Piscinibacter sp. HJYY11: one gene and its partner. The protein of the gene in region 1 interacts with the protein of each later gene in a pairwise test. Links are inferred from orthologs where the notes say so. Each region holds a gene or a part of one and is shown on either strand. Other genes may lie near its edges.

Region 1 (3,013 bases):
CTCAAGCTGCGCTTCCGCCCCAGCTATTTCCCGTTCACCGAGCCCAGCGCCGAGATCGACATCATGTTCGAGCGAGGGCCGCTGAAGGGCCGGTGGCTTGAAGTGTCCGGTTCTGGCCAGGTGCACCCGCAGGTCGTGCGCAACATGGGCCTCGATCCCGAGCGCTACATCGGCTTCGCCTTCGGCTCGGGCATCGACCGCCTGGCGATGCTGCGATATGGCGTGAGCGACCTGCGCATGTTCTTCGAGGGTGACTTGCGCTTCCTGTCGCAGTTCAAATAAATCAGAAGCAGAAAAGACGAGATGCAATTTCCAGAGTCCTGGCTGCGGGAGTTCTGCAACCCGCCCCTCACCACCGAACAGCTGGCCGACCTGCTGACGATGTCCGGCATGGAGGTCGAAGAGCTGCGCCCCGTCGCGCCACCGTTCTCCGACGTGGTCGTCGCCGAGGTGCTCGAGGTCGCGCGTCATCCGAACGCCGATCGGCTCAACGTCTGCCAGGTGCGCACCGGCAGCGGCCCGACGCTCAACATCGTCTGCGGCGCTCCCAACGTGCGCCCCGGCATCAAGGTGCCGTGCGCGCTGGTCGGTGCCCGGCTGCCGCCGGCGGAAGAGGGCGGTGCGCCCTTCGAGATCAAGCTTGGCAAGCTGCGCGGTGTCGAGAGCCAGGGCATGCTGTGCTCGGCGCGCGAGCTCAAGCTGTCGGAAGACCACGGCGGTCTGCTAATCCTTGCCGACGACGCGCCGGTGGGGATGTCGATCCGCGAGCACCTGAAGCTCGACGACACGCTCTTCACGTTGAAGCTCACGCCCAACCTCGGGCACTGCCTGAGCGTCTACGGCATCGCGCGTGAAGTTGCGGCGCTGACCGGCTCGCCGCTGTTGAAGCAGAGCTTCACGCCGGCGAAGATCGTGCACGCCGACAAGCTGCCGGTGCGCATCGAAGCCCCCGACCTGTGTGGCCGTTTCTCGGGCCGCATCATCCGCAACGTCAACACAAAGGCGAACACACCCGCGTGGATGGTCGACCGTCTCGCGCGTTGTGGCCAGCGTTCGGTCACCGCGCTCGTCGACATCTCGAATTACGTGATGTTCGAGTACGGCCGGCCGTCGCACATCTTCGACCTCGACAAGATTCACGGCGGCCTCGTCGTGCGCTGGGGCCGCAAGGGCGAGCAGCTCAAGCTGCTCAACGGCAACACGATCGAAGTCGACGAGCGGGTCGGTGTGATTGCAGACGATCAGGCCGTGGAGTCGCTCGCCGGCATCATGGGCGGTGACGCAACCGCGGTGTCCGACGACACGCGCAACGTCTACGTCGAAGCCGCGTTCTGGTGGCCCGAGGCCGTCGCTGGCCGTTCCCGCCGCTACAACTTCAGCACCGATGCCGGCCATCGTTTCGAGCGCGGCGTGGACCCCGCGCAGACAGTCGAGCACATCGATCACATCACGCAGCTGATCCTTGACATCTGCGGCGGCGAGCCGGCCGCCATGGACGACCAGGCGACGAAGCTGCCGGCGCGCAAGCCCGTGTCGCTGCGCGTCGATCGCGCAGCCAAGGTGATCGGCATGCCAGTCACGCAAGCCCAGTGCGGCGAAGTGCTGCGACGCCTCGGTCTTGAAGTGAGCGAAGCGCCCGGTGTGTTGACCGTCACGCCGCCGAGCTGGCGCTTCGACCTGCAGATCGAGGAAGACCTGATCGAGGAAGTGGTGCGCGTGCTGGGCTACCAGAACCTGCCCGACACCCCGCCGGTCGCGCCGATCCGTGCGCATGTGCGCAGCGAGTCGCGCCGCGGTGTGCATGAGATCCGCCACGCACTGGCGGCGCTCGACTATCAGGAGACGATCAACTTCAGCTTCGTCGAAGAGCGTTGGGAAAAAGAACTCGCCGGCAACGAGAACCCGATCCGCGTGCTGAACCCGATCGCCAGTCCGCTCTCGGTGATGCGCTCGAGCCTGATCGGCAGCCTTGTCTCGGTGCTTCGCTTCAACCTGACCCGGAAAGCCACGCGCGTGCGCATCGCCGAAGTCGGGCGTGTCTTCAAGCGGGACGCGGCCGTCGTCGACGGTGCCGGCGCGGTGGCGGGCATCGATCAGCCGATGCGTGTCGCCGGGCTGGCCTGTGACTCGGTGGATGAGCTGCAATGGGGCACGAAGGCGCGCCCGGTCGACTTCTATGATGTGAAGGGCGATGTCGAGGCCTTGCTCTCGCCGCGCGTGGCGCGCTTCGTGCCCGCTTCACACCCCGCCTTGCACCCAGGGCGCTCTGCACGTGTCGAGATCGACGGCCGGGTGATCGGCTTTGTCGGCGAGTTGCACCCTCAGTGGCGCCAGTCGTATGAGTTGCCGGGAACGCCGGTGCTCTTTGAGCTGGATCTGGCGGCGCTGACCGAGCGGCCGGTGCCGGCTTTCCAGCCGATCCCGCGGCAGCAATCGGCTTGGCGCGACATCGCCGTGATTGCAGGTGAGCAGGTCAGCCACGACGCCCTGATCGAAACCGCCAAGGGCGCCAACGAGCAACTCGTGCGCTCGGTGAAGCTGTTCGATGTCTACAAGCCGGCGGCCGGTGCGTCGACCGACATGGCTGCGGGTGAACGGAGTCTGGCCCTGCGCTTGGAGATCCTCGACGACTCGACCACCCTGACCGACGAGCGCATCGAATCGGTCAAGGCCGAGGTCGTGGCAGCGCTCGGCCAACGGCTGGGCGTGCGTCTGCGTGCGTGACCTACTGGATAACCCGAATGAGTACCCCACCTCCAGAGAAAGCGCCTGATCGGGTCATGCTCCCGATGCTCGAAACACCGACCTTGACCAAGGCCGAGCTGGCCGAGTTGCTTTTCGAGCGGCTCGGCCTCAACAAGCGCGAATCCAAGGACATGGTCGAAGCCTTCTTCGACATCATCCATGGGACCCTTGTCACCGGAGAAGACGTCAAGATGTCGGGGTTCGGCAACTTCAATATCCGCCGCAAGGCGCCTCGGCCGGGTCGCAACCCGCGTACCGGCGAGGCGAT
Region 2 (5,640 bases), 3.1 Mb from region 1 along the record:
GGCCGGAACCTCTTTCCACGCCGCGGGTCTGCGCCCAGGCCCCCATCGCTGCCCCTGGGTGAGGGGCATACAATTCCAAGCTTTCACTTCGGCGGGCGCCATCCAGCGCGCTTTCAGCCCCAACGAGGATCCACACGTGTTCATTTCCGAAGCCTTCGCACAAGCGGCCCCGGCGGCCGGCGCCTCCGATCCGCTGGGTGGCCTGACGGGCATGCTGCCCATCATCCTGATGTTCGTGGTGCTGTACTTCGTGATGATCCGCCCCCAGATGAAGCGGCAGAAGGAACACAAGGCCATGATCGACGCCATCGCCAAGGGCGACGAGGTGGTGGTCGCCGGTGGCGTGCTCGGCCGTGTGACCAAGCTCGGCGACAGCTTCCTGCATGTGGAAGTGGCCAACAACGTCGAGATCCAGGTGCAGCGCGGCGCGGTGGTGCAGGTGCTGCCCAAGGGCACCTTCAAATAAGACACACACAGACAAGCCGGCGCGAGCCGGCCTCGTGAAAGACACGACATGAACCGCTATCCGTGGTGGAAATACGCGATCCTTGCGGTCGCCTTGCTGGTCGGGCTGATCTACACGCTGCCCAACTTCTTCGGCGAGGCGCCGGCGGTTCAGGTCAGCAGTGGCAAGGCCACGCTCAAGCTCGACAGCGCGACCGCCCAGCGGGTCGAGCAGATCCTCAAGGCGGCGAACCTGCAGCCCGACTTCGTCGTCTTTGAAGGCAACAGCGTCAAGGCGCGCTTCTCCGACGGTGATGCCCAGCTCAAGGCCAAGGACGCCTTGGCCAGGGCGCTCAACCCCGACCCGACCGACCCGAGCTACATCGTCGCGCTCAACCTCCTCTCGCGGTCGCCCAAGTGGCTGACCTCGATGCGCGCCCTGCCCATGTACCTGGGCCTGGACCTGCGCGGCGGGGTGCACTTCCTGATGCAGGTCGACATGAAGGCCGCGCTCACGAAGAAGATGGAAGGCACGGCCACCGACATCCGCTCGCAGCTGCGTGACAAGAACCTGCGCTATGCCGGCATCAGCCGCGACGGCAACACGGTGGAGATCCGCTTCCGTGACCGCGAGACGCTGAAGGTCGGGGCCGACCTGCTCTCGCAGATGACCGACCTGCAGTGGACGCAGGTGCCCGACGGCACCGACATCAAGCTCATCGGCACGTTGAAACCCGAGGCCGCGCGTGCGGTGCAGGACGCCGCGCTCAAGCAGAACATCACCACCCTGCACAACCGGGTGAACGAGCTCGGCGTGGCTGAGCCGGTGATCCAGCAGCAGGGCGCCGACCGCGTCGTGATCCAGCTGCCCGGCGTGCAGGACACCGCCAAGGCCAAGGACATCATCGGCCGCACGGCCAACCTCGAATTCCGCCTGGTCGACATGTCGGCCGAGGCGCGAGCTGCTACCGAAGGCACGGGCCCGGTGCCCTTCGGCCGCGAACGCTTCACCGTCGGCCGTGGGGCGCCCGTCGTCACCTACAAGGAAGCGGTCGCCACCGGCGAGATGCTGACCAACGCGCAGCCGCGGCCCGACCAGAACAACCAGCCGGCGGTGTCGGTGAGCCTCGACGCCAAGGGCGGCCGCCTGATGCGTGAGATGACGCGCAACAACGTCGGCAACTACATGGCCGCCATCCTGTTTGAGAAGAACAAGGGCGAGGTGCTGACGGTCGCGCGCATCCAGAGCGAGTTCGGCAACGACTTCCAGATCACCGGCATGGGCACGACCGAGGCCGCCAACGACCTGAGCCTGCTGCTGCGCGCCGGATCGCTGGCCGCGCCGATGGAGATCATCGAAGAGAGCACCATCGGCCCGACGCTCGGCGCCGACAACATCGCCAAGGGTTTCAACAGCGTGATCTACGGCTTTGCGGCGATCGCGGCGTTCATGTGCCTGTACTACCTCTTGTTCGGCCTGTTCTCCACGCTTGCGCTCGGGTTCAACCTGCTGCTGCTGGTGGCCGTGCTGTCGATGCTGCAGGCCACGCTCACGCTGCCCGGTATCGCGGCCATCGCGCTCACGCTCGGCATGGCCATCGACGCCAACGTGCTGATCAACGAGCGGGTGCGCGAAGAGTTGCGGGCCGGCGCTTCGCCGCAGGCGGCGATCAACGCTGGATACGAGCGTGCGTTCGCCACCATCCTCGACTCCAACGTCACCACGCTGATCGCCGGCATCGCGCTTTTCGCCTTCGGCTCGGGCCCGATCAAGGGCTTCGCCGTGGTGCACTGCCTGGGCATCCTGACCTCGATGTTCTCGGCCGTCGTGTTCTCTCGCGGCCTGGTGAACCTCTGGTACGGCCGCCAGAAGAAGCTCAAGAGCGTGTCGATCGGGCAGGTGTGGAAGCCCAAGGCCGTGCCGGCCGAGACGCCGGCCAATCCGTGAGCCCGCTCGTCAGAGCGCAACAAGAACACAACCGGACCTGAGCAATGGAGTTCTTCCGCATCCACCGCGACATCCCGTTCATGCGGCATGCGCTGGTGTTCAACATCATCTCGGCCGCGACCTTCCTGCTGGCCGTGTTCTTCCTGGTCACGCGCGGCCTGCACCTGTCGATCGAGTTCACCGGCGGCACCGCGATTGAGGCGCACTACAAGCAGGCCGCTGACATCGCTAAGGTGCGCCACACCGTCGAGGCGATGAACGTCGGCGAAGTGCAGGTGCAGAACTTCGGCGACACCCACAACGTGCTGATCCGTCTGCCGGTGCGTGGCGACGGCAAGGTCGGCGACGTGGTCGAGAAGGTGTTCGCCGAGCTGTGCAAGGCCGAGTCGGGCACCGTGTCGCGCCGGGCCGTCACGACGGACAAGGGCGAGGTGATCGACAAGCCGGTCTGCGACGCCAACGGCGCCGAGCCGGTGGTGCTGGCCCGCAGCGAGTTCGTCGGCCCGCAGGTCGGGCGTGAGTTGGCTGAAGACGGCGCGAAGGCGCTGGCCTTCGTGGTCATCGGCATCATGATTTACCTGGCGTTTCGCTTCGAGTGGAAGTTCTCGGTGGCGGCGATCCTGGCGAACCTGCACGACGTGGTGATCATCCTGGGCTTCTTCGCCTTCTTCCAGTGGGAATTTTCGCTCTCGGTGTTGGCGGCGGTGCTGGCCGTCCTGGGTTATTCGGTGAACGAATCGGTGGTGATCTTCGACCGAATCCGTGAAGCGTTCCGCAAGTACCGCAAGATGAACACGCACGAGGTGATCGACCATGCGATCACCAGCACGATGAGCCGCACCATCATCACCCACGGCAGCACGCAGATGATGGTGCTGTCGATGCTGATTTTTGGTGGTCCGACGCTGCACTACTTCGCCATTGCGCTCACGATCGGCATCTGTTTCGGGATCTATTCCTCGGTGTTCGTGGCCGCCGCCATCGCGATGTGGCTGGGTGTGAAGCGCGAGGATCTGGTGAAGTCCGGCCCCTCGAAGGACGTCGATCCGAACGACCCCAACGCCGGGGCGGTGGTGTAGAGTAGGGCCATCCCTTACCGAGACATTTCGACCAACCGTCACATGGCGACCGCCGCCGATTCGTTGGCCCTGGCCGCCCAGGCGCGGCGCTCCTACGTGGAGCGCCTGTTGAGCGGTGTGCCCAGTGTGGTCCACGCGGTTGAAGAAGGGGCGCGATTGCTGGCCGGGCAGACCGCCGAGCACAGCATCCAGTACAAGCGGCGCGACGTTGCGGCGGATCTGCGCAAGTCGGCGCCCAACTGGATCAGCGGGATCATTGCCGCGCTGCGTAGCTCTCTCGTGAGCGGTGTCGTGTCGGCTTCGCGCCCGGGTGACCTGCCTCCCCCAGGGCGTAGCAACTCAGGAATGTCGTTGGTCGATGACGACACCATCGAGGTCGAGATCCTCAGCTCCCGGTTGGCGTTGGCGATGATGGACCGCGCTTCGTGGGAGTTCACCGATCTGCGTTCTCGCATGTCGGCGCTCGAGAAGCGCGATGAACTCGACGCCAATGACGTGCTGCGGCCCCATGTGCTGGCGCGCATCCTCACCGGCGCGTGGCGCGGTGCCTCGCTGAGCCAGGATGCCTGGCGCACGCTGCAGGCGGTGTTGCACGAAGAATTCGCGCACTTCGCCGAAGAGGCCTATCACGAGACCAACCGCTGGCTGATCCAGCAGCGGGTCCTGCCGGATATCGACCTTCGGCCCTTCATTCGCCGTACGCGCAACTCGTACGGTGTGCCGATCCCGGCAGGGGCCACGCCCAGCGCGCCGGTGCCGGCGGCCACGAGCGGGCATGGCCGATTGGGGAATGTGGGTGAAGAGACACGCCTGATGACGCGGGCCGGCGGTTTTGCGCGAGGCTCCGACCACGCAGAAGCAGTCCTGGGCCGTCTCAACCGCCTGATCGGTCGCCAGGTGCCCGACTTTGCCGGCACAGCCCAGATGCCGCATCAAGCCTCCGCCGGCTTGAAGGCTGCCATCAACGAAGCGCAACAGGGTATCCAGCGCCGTTTGGTGACGACCAGCGGCGCGGCCGTGCAAGCGGATGGCGCCCGTGTCGCCGAAGGCCCGGTCAGCACGCCGGCATTGCTGGAGGAACTGCACCAGCGCAAGCAGGCGCTGAAACAGGCAGCTTCCACGCCCGTCGAGCGCGCCACGATCGAGATCGTCGCCTTGTTGTTCCAGAGCATCCTGATGGAAGAGCGTATCCCGGCGGTGGTGCGGGTCTGGTTCGCGCGTTTGCAAATGCCGGTGCTGCGGGTGGCGGTGAGTGAGCCCGATTTCTTCGCCACCGTGGACCACCCGGCGCGTCGCCTGATCGACCGCATGGGTGCGTGCGTGATGGGGTTCGACTCCACCAGCCGCGCGGTGGCCGACACGCTCGAGAAGGAAATCAAGCGCGTCGTGCAGGTCGTCGAGGCCTACCCCGACACCGGCCGGCGTGTGTTCCAGACCGTGCTCACCGAATTCGAGAAGTTTCTCGAACACTATTTCAAGAACGAGAACGAGACCACCCGCAAGGGCGTTTCGCTTGCGCAGCAGGTCGAGCAGCGTGAAACCCTGGCGATCCAGTACACGATCGAGCTGCGCAAGATGCTCAACGAGGTGCCGGTGCAGGAGGGTGTGCGCGAGTTCCTCTTCCACGTGTGGGCCGACGTGATGGCGATGACCGCGGTCAAGCATGGGCCGCAGGGCAACGAAACCAAGGCGATGAAGCGCGTGGCGGCTGACCTCATCTGGTCGGCCAGTGCCAAGGTCTCGCGCGAAGAGCGGGCGGAGGTGATCCGCCGGCTCCCTCCGCTGCTGAAGACGCTGCGCGAGGGGATGGACCACGCCAACATCTCGGGCGACAAGCAGGACGAGCACATCCAGAAGCTCAACAACTCCCTGGCGGCAGCCTTCACGGCCAAGACGGCAACCATTGCACCGGAGCGCCTTGAGGAGCTGATGGCACGCCTGGAGACGCTCGAAGAGCTGCTGCCGGAGTCCGACGACATCGAGATCGATGAGTCGATGGTGCTCGACCTGTCAGGCCATGAGAGTGCCGAGCTGGAGGTGGTCGGCGAGGGCGGCTCCATGGCCACCCCTGCCATGCTGGCCTGGGCCAAGGAACTGCAGGTCGGCGGCTGGTACATGCTGGACTATCGCAACCGCAACGAGGCGGTGCAGTTGGTCTGGCAGGGCATG

The links. Proteins that work in one complex are often made in the same cells at the same time.
Region 2: the proteins of pheT (region 1) and secD interact in binary tests that used the Escherichia coli proteins (3 or more experiments, as listed by UniProt). The link is inferred for Piscinibacter sp. HJYY11 from one-to-one orthologs.

What each region holds. Positions count from the first base shown.
Region 1 is NZ_JAERQZ010000001.1:875,849-878,861, reverse strand. It holds pheT (phenylalanine--tRNA ligase subunit beta), read left to right. Parts: upstream 1-303; coding sequence 304-2,724; downstream 2,725-3,013. Other genes in the region: JI745_RS03950 (integration host factor subunit alpha), read left to right, coding at 2,781-3,013; pheS (phenylalanine--tRNA ligase subunit alpha), read left to right, coding at 1-282.
Region 2 is NZ_JAERQZ010000001.1:4,000,897-4,006,536, forward strand. Bases 74-2,953 are described here. They hold secD (protein translocase subunit SecD), read left to right. Parts: upstream 74-514; coding sequence 515-2,392; downstream 2,393-2,953. Other genes in these bases: yajC (preprotein translocase subunit YajC), read left to right, coding at 137-466; secF (protein translocase subunit SecF), read left to right, coding at 2,437-2,953. In the rest of the region: more of secF, read left to right, coding at 2,954-3,471; JI745_RS18710 (DUF1631 family protein), read left to right, coding at 3,514-5,640. UniProt on the Escherichia coli protein: Part of the Sec protein translocase complex. Interacts with the SecYEG preprotein conducting channel. SecDF uses the proton motive force (PMF) to complete protein translocation after the ATP-dependent function of SecA.